2 linked regions of the Paraflavitalea devenefica genome follow. The protein of the gene in region 1 binds, or shares a complex with, the protein of each later gene. Links are inferred from orthologs where the notes say so. Each region holds a gene or a part of one and is shown in the gene's direction. Other genes may lie near its edges.

Region 1 (5,615 bases):
GGTAGTCAACTTAAATCACAGAAAAGGAAAGTATTGGAATTAGAGAACGAAATGCTGAGCAATCATGCCGACATTCTGGACCTTCAGAAAGAAAAAGTAGCGCTCGAACAAAGGTTAAAAGAATTTCATATTCCCGTTATTCCTATTACTGCCAAAGACGACAGCAACAATCCCAAAATGCAGGATCTCGCCAAACGCAAAATGGCGCAACAAACCAGCAGCGGATCCAAGAATTAATACCTGTTTCCTTTTTATCACACTTCATTAATGGCGAAAGACATTCTCCTGTAAGGGCTGTATGCAGTAGCAGGATGCTGGTATATTAACCATATAACTCCTGGTGGATGGATTTCTTGTCATATCCCAATCCCTGGATACGCTGCTTGGCTTCGTCAATCATATCTTTCCAGCCACATAAAAAAAAGTAAGCAGGCTTAGGCACCAGCAGCTCCGGATTATCAGGCGCAGGAAACCTGTTTTCATTACATATTTTTTCATATACGGCATGAACATAGCCTGTACAATGCTCACCAGGCGCTTCCCTGGAAAAAGTAGGGATATAGCGGAAGCTGGACACCTTCGTTTCCAGGTCTCTTAATTCGGCAGCATACAACGCATCGCCAAATTTGCGGCAGCCAAAGACCAGGTAAATAGTTTGGTGTGGTATCTGGTGGTTCAGGATATGATAGCTCATAGAGCGGAACGGCGCTACCCCTGTTCCCGTGCAAATAAAATAAAGGTCACGGTCTACGGGCTCCGGCAGCACAAATACCCCTTGCGGGCCGCGCAACGTTAGCTCAGAACCTTCTTTCACCTCATTGAAAAGATAATGTGTGCCTGCCCCGCCTTCCAGCAATACGATCACCAATTCAAATATATTGGTGCCATCAGGCCAGGATGCAATGGAATAACTACGCCAGCGCTTATTGGGCTTCTCATGTATAGGCAGGTCTAATGTTACAAACTGGCCAGGTGTAAAATCAAAGAACTCCAGCTCCGGCACCTGTATCCAGAAACGTTTGGTAGTAGCCGTTTCATCGGTAATGCGTATAACCTTGCCGGTTCGCCAGGGTTGTAACATGCTGGATGAGTTTCCTTAAATATACAAAAAACCACACGGATTAGCAGGGAGTGCAGGAGTCGGCTGCAAAGAAAAAGAGCAGCTTGTTAGCTGCTCTTATATTAGTGCCTTAATGGCAAGCAATCGGGTCGGGTGCTAATGTAGACCATTTTTCTTTCCTCCAATACTAAAAAACAACTTTTATTTCCACGTCCGGTGCATTACTATTTTTCAATTTTAAACAGGATTATAGTAGTCTACACTATACTTGATGATGATCAATTGCTATAATGATTTAGCCGATCAACTGTAAACAGCGGGGCTACCAGGCAACCGGCACACATATGCAATTTTAACATTTATTATCCACCCGCACTTCCCCTTCGCCTTCATGTACTCCCTGCTTTTTCGTATCTTTGCGCCCGTTGTTATGAATTTGCAGTCGTTGCTGGATAGTTATAAAAATAACCCCCGCCTTTTTCAACTGGCGGACAGGCTTTCTTTTGCCCAGCCACAACATATCTACTGCAGCCATCTCCGTGGCAGCGCCTCTGCCTTTGTCATCAGCACCATTTTTCAGCATCCTTCCTGCAGTCAACTGAACCATGTGGTCATTTGTGAGGATGCAGAAGCAGCGGCCTACCTGCACAATTCATTAGAGAACCTTACCAGTGCTTTAAATGTCTATTTCTTCCCCTCCTCCTTCAAGAACAGGAAGAACTTCCGTTTACTCAATGCTTCCCACGTCATGCTGCGCACCGAAGCGCTTACGCGCTTTGCCGCACAGGCTGCCGGTAAAGGCAACCGTACCGGGTTGCTGGTCACCTATCCCGAAGCATTGTTTGAAAAAGTAGTATTACCCGATTCCCTCTCCGGCAATATCATCTACCTCAAAGCAGGCGACACGATCAACGTAGATGGCCTGATGGAGCAACTGGTGAACTATGGCTTCCAGCGTACCGACTTTGTATATGAACCCGGGCAGTTTGCCCTGCGCGGTGGCATTCTTGATATCTACTCCTTTGGCAACGAAAAACCTTACCGGGTTGAACTATTTGGCAATGATGTAGACTCTATCCGCATTTTTGATCCCGAATCCCAGTTAAGTGAACGGAAACTGCTGCAGGTAACCATCATTCCCAATGTGGAAACCCAGTTTGACAGTGATGAAAAGACATCCCTGTTCGATTTTCTGCCGGAGAATACCGTTGTATGGATGCAGGACTGGGCACTTACCAAAGAGAAACTGCTTACACAGGAAGAAGACCTGGAACTGTTCCTGAACCTGCAAAAAGAAGCGAAGGCAGCAGCAGCCAATGCAATAGCTACATCCGGGAAAGGCAGGGATATAAAAAGCAAAGTACAGGAAATTGACGAGGACGAGAGCAAGCTGATAAAAGCCAATATCAAAACCGATGACTTTGTACCAGCCACCACACTGGAAAAACAATTACAGGGACGTCACCTCATAGAGTTTGGCCACGACTCAACCTTCGGTACCGGAGAAGAGGCCTCCACTATTCTTTTCAACACCAAAGATCAGCCGGCCTTCAACCGCCAGTTTGATATGCTGATCAGGGACCTGAAGCAATGGGCCGGTAAAGGATTTGGCCTTTATCTCTTTGCCGAGAACCCACGGCAACTGGAAAGGCTCAACAGCATTTTTGAGGACCTGAAAGCAGAGATCCCTTTCACGCCCGTTCCTACTTCCATTCACCAGGGATTTATTGATGAAGACCTTAAAGTCGTTTGCTATACCGACCACCAGATCTTCCAGCGTTACCATAAGTACAAGGTAAAGCAGGCTTATAATAAGAATAAAGCACTTACCCTCCGCACCCTGCGCGAGTTGCAACCGGGTGATTATGTTACGCACATTGATCATGGCGTAGGCACTTACAGCGGATTACAGAAAATAGATGTCAATGGTAAGCTGCAGGAAGCAGTACGCATTCTATATAAAGACAGTGATATTCTGTATGTGAACATCAACTCACTGCATAAAATATCCAAGTACACCGGCAAAGAAGGCACCATTCCCAAAGTAAATAAACTGGGCAGCGATGCCTGGAACAAGCTCAAGGAAAAAACAAAGGTCAAGGTCAAGGAAATTGCCTTTGACCTCATTAAGCTCTATGCCCAGCGTAAAGCACAGCAGGGCTTTCAGCATACGCCGGATAACTACATGCAAACAGAGCTGGAAGCTTCCTTCATTTATGAGGATACGCCCGACCAGAGCAAAGCTACGGCCGATGTAAAGAAAGACATGGAACAGCCCTCTCCCATGGACAGGCTGGTGTGTGGTGATGTAGGATTTGGTAAAACAGAGGTGGCCGTGCGAGCCTCCTTCAAAACCTGTTGCGATGGCAAGCAGGCTGCCGTATTGGTGCCTACCACCATCCTTGCTTTCCAGCATTACAAAACTTTCAAAGAACGCTTAAAAGACTTCCCGGTAACGGTTGATTACATCAATCGTTTTAAATCTTCCAAAGAGAAAAAGGAAACCTTAAAACGGCTGGAAGAAGGGAAGGTTGATATCATCATCGGTACCCATGGCTTGCTGGGCAAGGAAGTAAAGTTCAAAGACCTTGGCCTGCTGGTCATTGATGAAGAACAAAAATTTGGTGTGGCACATAAGGAGAAGATCAAGACCCTCCGCACAAATGTAGACTGTCTTACACTCACCGCTACGCCCATTCCAAGAACCTTACAGTTCAGCCTCATGGGAGCCAGGGACCTGAGCATTATCAATACGCCGCCGCCCAACCGGCAACCCATCCAAACGGAAGTAATCGTATTTAATGAGGATGTGATCCGGGATGCCATTTATTTTGAAACAGAACGCGGCGGACAGGTATTCTTTATCCATAACCGGGTAATGGGCCTCACCGAAATGGCGGGCCTGATACAGGGCCTCTGCCCCGACCTGAGCATCGGCACTGCACACGGACAGATGGAAGGCCATCACCTGGAAGAGCGTATCATGGACTTTATTGACAAGAAATACGATGTACTGGTATGTACCAACATCGTAGAAAGCGGGGTGGATATAGCCAACGTAAATACCATTATCATCAACAATGCCCACCAGTTTGGCCTGAGTGACCTGCACCAATTGCGTGGACGGGTGGGAAGAAGTAATAAGAAAGCCTTCTGTTACCTCATGGCGCCGCCTGTAAGCACCCTGCCCGATGATTCCAGGAAACGTTTACAAACCCTGGAGCAGCACAGTGAGCTGGGCAGTGGTTTCCAGATTGCCATGCGCGACCTGGATATACGCGGAGCCGGCAATATGCTGGGTGGCGAACAAAGTGGTTTCATGGCAGAGATCGGCTTTGAGATGTACCAGAAAATATTGGATGAAGCCATTAAGGAATTAAAACGGACTGAATTCAGGGCGCTCTTTAAGGAAGAAATATCCAAACAGGAAGACTACGTACAGGATTGTACCATTGATACCGACCTGGAAATACTGATACCGGATACGTATGTAGAAAGTATCACTGAGCGCTTATCCTTATATACCCGCCTGGATAATTGCGAGGATGAAGCAGCCCTGCAGGAGTTTGCCCAGGAATTGCAGGACCGCTTTGGCCCCATACCCAAACAGGTGGAAGACTTGTTCGATACCGTGCGCAGCCGTAAACTGGCAGTAGAGCTCGGCTTTGAAAAGATGTTACTCCGTGATGAAACGTTAAAATGTTTCTTCATCAATAAGGCTGACTCTCCCTATTTTGAATCTGATACCTTCCGGGAAATACTCACCTATATACAGAAGTACACCAACAACGCGAAGCTGAAACAAACCGGTAAACTGTTCCTGCTGATAGCAGACAATATCAAAGACATGCAGCAGCTCACCCAATTCCTGAGCAGGATGCGCAACTTTGTGAAGTCAGCAGTCGAAGATCCGAAATCGGAAGTAGGAAGTAAATAGCAGACCTCAGGCTTCTGACTTGTGCTTCCGTATACTGCGCAGCCACGCAGCGAGAATGAGGCCAAAGGCAAGCAAGGGAATGGCCCATACCACACTGGCCCAGCGGAAAGTATCTTTTACCTCTTTCTTTTCTTCTTTCAATACCTGCTTACGCGCTGCTACTGTTTTTTGCAGGGATGAACCATAATGCTCAGCATACTCATAAAAAGGAATAGCCTTGTCCCTTGACTCAGCAGTCTTGGCAACAATATCGGCAAAGTCCAGCACCAGTTGGCCCACGATATCATCGGGCGGAGGAATAAAAGCAATGCGTTCATGCAACTGGTAAGCGATCTGCATTTTGAGTGAATCAGCATCCCTGGGAAACCGGTATTGCTTATCAATGATCCATTGGGAGAAATCCTGTATGCCCAGGTTAATGATCTTGTCATAATCCTTACGGGCTATCTTCTGCTCCAGGATACGTACATGTATCCACTCTGATCCATAATGCGATTGTGGATTGATCTGCACAGCCTTCTTCAGTAATGCCAGCGCCTTTTCATTATTGCCTGTTACCTCATACGCAGTGCCCAGGTTGGCTACAATATTGTATTCGTTGGGATGTTGTTCATATAA
Region 2 (5,005 bases), on another replicon or contig:
TAGTACCACCAACAGTGGTTTTTGTACTTTGTGCCTGTAAAATAAAGGTTCCTAATAAACATGCAGCGGTAAAGGCAAATACTTTCGTTTTCATTTGCTATTGATTTTGATTTATGGTGAACTTTTCTTTGAAGTGGTTTAGGTGTGTCGGGGTGGTTAATTTTGTGCTTCTTTCTGTGCGTCCTGTTTCATCTTTTCGTTCGCTGTGATCAAAAAGTTCACACGACGGTTTTGTGCACGGCCATCATCGGTGTCATTGGTGGCTACAGGTGCTGATTCGCCATATCCTTTGGTGGTGATACGGGAAGAGCTGACGCCGCGGTTACGCAAATAGGTGGCTACTGCGCTGGCCCTTCTTTGAGAAAGCCCCTGGTTATAGGAGTCAGAACCCTTGCTGTCTGTGTGGCCCTGTACTTCAATATTGGTATCAGGATACTCTTTTAATACAGATACCAGTTTGTCCAGGTTACCTTCAGCAGAAGACGACAGGTCGGACCGGTCATAGCCAAATAAAATCTTTTCGCTGAATTCTACTACAATACCTTCCCCTACACGTTCTACTTTGGCACCGGGAACTCTATTCTCAATTTCCTTGGCCTGTTTGTCCATTTTCTTCCCTATAAGTGCGCCGCCAACGCCACCAACGGTAGCGCCTATAATGGCTCCCAGGGCTGTATTACCGGCTGCCTTACCGATTACGCCGCCAACTACTGCTCCGCCGGCAGTACCAATAACAGCGCCTTTCTGGGTTTTGTTCATGCTTTTGCAACCGCCTAACAAGATAGAGGCTGCCACGATTGCTGTGAGGGTGTTTTGAAGTGGTTTCATAAATAGTTTTTTGTTGAATAAATCCAAGTCACCCCTTTCAAACTTTATACCACATTGCCAAAATCTGACATATCTGCCTGAAAATGAGAAAGAAAATCCTCATTCCGGTGCCCAACCTTTCAGTCTGGCATTTGTTCTTATCTTTGACCCTTCCCAAAAAATCATATGGCGAAAGTTAAAAAGGCAGTGCCGGCAGAGAACGGACAAACCGGCAGTAACGCATCGCACGATGCGATAGAAGTGTTTGGAGCGCGGGTACATAATCTCAAGAACATTGATATTAGTATTCCAAAAAATAAACTGGTGGTCATTACGGGTATTAGTGGCAGTGGTAAATCATCACTGGCCTTTGATACCATCTATGCCGAAGGTCAGCGCAGGTATATGGAAAGCTTCGGCGCTTATGCCCGGCAGTTTATTGGCGATATGGAACGGCCTGAAGTGGATAAGATCACCGGCCTGTCGCCCGTTATCTCTATCGAGCAGAAGACCACCAATAAAAACCCCCGTTCCACGGTAGGCACCATTACAGAGGTGTACGACTTTATGCGGTTATTGTATGCCCGCATTGGCGAGGCATATAGTTATAATACCGGTAAAAAGATGGTGAAGTTCAGCGAAGAGGAGATCGTGGACAATGTATACAAGAAGTTTAAAGGTAAAAAGATCACCGTACTGGCGCCGTTGATACGCGGACGTAAAGGGCATTACCGGGAGCTGTTTGAAGACATACGCAAGAAAGGTTACCTCAAGGCACGTATCGACGGCGAGATTAAAGACCTGGCGCCCAAGATGCAGGTAGACAGGTATAAGATCCATGATATTGAAGTGGTGATTGACCGCCTGCCGGTTACCGATGATATGCGGGTACGTTTAAGTCAAAGCGTGCAAAAGGCATTGCAGGTAGGTAAGGACCTCATGTTTTTGTCGGTGGAAGGGGTAAGCGGAAAAGAGGCAGCTCTGGTACAGTATTCCAAACTGCTGATGTGCGAAGACAGCGGCATCAGCTACGAAGAGCCCTCACCCAATACTTTTTCTTTTAACAGTCCTTATGGCGCCTGCCCCGTGTGCAAAGGTTTGGGCAATGTGTACCAGATCAGCATGGAAGCTATTATGCCTGATAAGAACCTCACTATTAATGAAGGGGCTATTGCTCCCTTGGGTGCTGAACGGGATGCCCATGTGTTTAAACAGGTGCAGCAACTGGCTAAAAAGAATAAGTTCAGCCTGGATATGCCAGTGAAGGACCTGCCCAAAAAGGCGTTGAACCTGGTATTGTATGGCGCTGAAACTGCGCCGGAGGAAGAAGAGCAGTTTGATTTTGATGAAACTACTACAGGAGGTCCTTTATACCAGACGGAATATGAGGGCGTGATCCCACAATTGAAACGCTGGTTTGCCGGTGGTAATACAGATGCCCTGCGCGACTGGGTAGAACAGTTCATGGAACTGCGGGTATGTAATTCCTGTAATGGCGCCCGCTTAAAGAAGGAAAGCCTTTGGTTTAAGGTAGATGAAAAGAATATTGCAGAACTGAGTGAGCTGAACCTCGATAAGCTGATGGCCTGGTTTACTGGTATTGAGAACCGGCTGAGCAATAAACAAAATGCCATTGCCAAAGATGTGTTGAAAGAGATCAGGGAGCGTCTGCAGTTTTTACTGGATGTTGGGCTGAATTACCTCACTATGAACCGTACTTCCCGCACCCTGAGTGGGGGAGAGTCGCAGCGTATCAGGCTGGCTACACAGATCGGTTCGCAATTGCAGGGTATTACCTATATATTGGACGAACCGAGTATCGGATTGCACCAACGCGATAATATGCGGCTGATAGAAGCGCTGAAAAACCTGCGCAATATTGGCAATAGCGTACTCGTGGTAGAGCATGATAAAGACATTATGCTGGCAGCCGATCACCTCGTGGACATAGGCCCCAAAGCTGGCTATCATGGCGGCAGGATAGTAGCCCAGGGCGATCCGGCAGCATTGTTGAAACTGGATACTCTTACTTCCTCTTATATCAATGGTCACCGGGCTATTGCTGTTCCCAAAGAACGGCGTAAGGGCAATGGTAAATTCCTGGAGATAAAAGGCGCCAAAGGTAATAACCTGAAGAATGTAGATACTAAGTTCCCGCTGGGTAAGTTCATCGTGGTAACTGGTGTCAGTGGCAGTGGAAAGTCAACCCTTATCAATGAAACCCTTTATCCTATCCTGAGCAAGCATGCCTATAACTCCAAAATGAACCCGCTGGAGTATAAGAGCATCAAGGGATTGGAGCATGTAGATAAAGTGATAGAGATAGACCAGAGCCCTATTGGCCGTACGCCGCGCAGTAACCCCGCTACCTATTGCGGCTTCTTTACTGATATACGCACCCTGTTTGCTTCTGTACCCGAAGCAAAGATCAGGGGATACAATGCAGGCCGTTTTTCTTTCAATGTGAAAAGTGGCCGTTGTGATGTTTGTGAAGGCGGTGGTATGCGCGTGATAGAAATGAACTTCCTGCCCGATGTATATGTGCATTGTGAAAAATGCCAGGGCAGGCGGTACAACCGGGAAACTCTGGAGATACGTTATAAAGGAAAGTCTATCAGTGATGTACTGGATATGACGGTAGAGGATGCTGTGGAGTTTTTTCAGAATGTTCCTTACATCTACCGTAAGATTAAAGTGCTGGAAGAAGTAGGACTGGGATACATTACGCTGGGCCAGTCGGCTGTAACACTCAGTGGCGGTGAAGCGCAGCGTGTGAAACTGGCTACCGAGTTGGGTAAGAAGGATACCGGTAAAACCTTTTATATTCTTGATGAGCCTACTACCGGTTTACACTTTGAAGATATCCAGCACCTGCTGGATGTATTGTACAAGCTGGTAGACAGGGGTAATACGGTATTGGTGATTGAGCACAATATGGATGTTATCAAGGTGGCCGATCATGTGATAGACCTGGGGCCTGAAGGAGGCGATGGCGGCGGCAGGATACTGTTTGAAGGAACGCCGGAAGACCTGTTGAAGGTGAAAGAAAGTCACACCGCAAAATTTCTAAAAGAAGAACTTAAATAATTTGAAGATTTGATGATGGAGCAGACTACCAAAAAGAGAGTAATTATTGACATGGATGAAGTGATTGCTGATCCGATGGGGGATATGATCACGTGGTATGAGCAGCAATACGGAAGAAAAGTGGATTATAGCAAGATGATAGGTTCATGGGTGAAAGGCTTCCCGGAGGAACACCATACCCTGATACGGGACCGTCTCAGATCGCCCGGCTTCTTCCGGCACCTGCCGGTGATGAAGGACAGTGTGGAAGTATTGCGTGAAATGAATGAGCGGTATGAGATCTTCATTGTGTCGGCTGCTATGGAATTCCCCAATTCCCTGAAAGATAAATACGAGTGGCTGCAGGACCATTTCCCTTTCTTTAGCTGGCGGCAGATCACCCTCTGCGGCGATAAGCGGCTTGTTTACGGCGATTATATGATAGATGACCATGCGTTCAACCTGGTGCATTTTCCAGGCAAAAAATACCTCTATTCCACGCCTCATAACCTCCGCGAAACGGAGTATGAAAGGTTAGGTAGTTGGGAAGAAGCAGGAAAGATTTTTCTTGGATAAAAACAGATAGCCGGCCATTATTCATAGCCGGCTACCGGAGGATACTGGGATAAACCAGAGTTCGTTTAAGCTGCTCCCAATAAGCGGGCGCAGGGAGTGATCAATAAAATCTTTTTTATCAGGGTACTTAGAACGATAGGGAACGGATCAGGTTTTTGACTCAACCGGATATTTGGATTTTACTAATTTCCCTGCTGCTTATTGGTTATAAATTAAGGGTAGCAAGAGAATAGTGATTATTTACCGCACAATTACCTGGCCGTTTTCCAGCCGCTCATCATCACTGAATACTTCATACAGGTAATTGCCTTTTCCCATATTATTAAGTACAGTTGTTTCTTTATTGCGAATATTCGCCTGTTTTACCAGCTTGCCTTCCAGGTTGAATAAGAACAGTTGATATACCCTGCCTTCTTCTCCGCTGGCGTTGAAGAATAGCACCTGGTGGTTGGCATTGGGATATAACCTGATCTTATGTTTCTTGGTGTTCACCTGCTTTTGCACCAGGATGGTGTCGGCAGGTTGCCCGGAAGACGAAACCGGAAGCCCCGGCATG

The links.
Region 2: the proteins of mfd (region 1) and uvrA are in contact, whole or in part, in a crystal structure (PDB 4DFC), measured with the Escherichia coli proteins. The link is inferred for Paraflavitalea devenefica from one-to-one orthologs.

The regions. Positions count from the first base shown.
Region 1 is NZ_JAARML010000001.1:578,159-583,773, forward strand. Bases 1,105-5,197 are described here. They hold mfd (transcription-repair coupling factor), read left to right. Parts: upstream 1,105-1,490; coding sequence 1,491-4,997; downstream 4,998-5,197. Other genes in these bases: HB364_RS02230 (tetratricopeptide repeat protein), read right to left, coding at 5,004-5,197. Outside these bases: HB364_RS02215 (hypothetical protein), read left to right, coding at 1-237; HB364_RS02220 (ferredoxin--NADP reductase), read right to left, coding at 323-1,081; more of HB364_RS02230, read right to left, coding at 5,198-5,615. UniProt on the Escherichia coli protein: Couples transcription and DNA repair by recognizing RNA polymerase (RNAP) stalled at DNA lesions. Mediates ATP-dependent release of RNAP and its truncated transcript from the DNA, and recruitment of nucleotide excision repair machinery to the damaged site.
Region 2 is NZ_JAARML010000009.1:52,601-57,605, reverse strand. What follows is about bases 612-4,094. They hold uvrA (excinuclease ABC subunit UvrA), read left to right. Parts: upstream 612-993; coding sequence 994-3,894; downstream 3,895-4,094. Other genes in these bases: HB364_RS31350 (5' nucleotidase, NT5C type), read left to right, coding at 3,910-4,094; HB364_RS31360 (OmpA family protein), read right to left, coding at 612-828. In the rest of the region: HB364_RS31365 (porin family protein), read right to left, coding at 1-94; more of HB364_RS31360, read right to left, coding at 157-611; more of HB364_RS31350, read left to right, coding at 4,095-4,449; HB364_RS31345 (T9SS type A sorting domain-containing protein), read right to left, coding at 4,690-5,005. UniProt on the Escherichia coli protein: The UvrABC repair system catalyzes the recognition and processing of DNA lesions. UvrA is an ATPase and a DNA-binding protein. A damage recognition complex composed of 2 UvrA and 2 UvrB subunits scans DNA for abnormalities.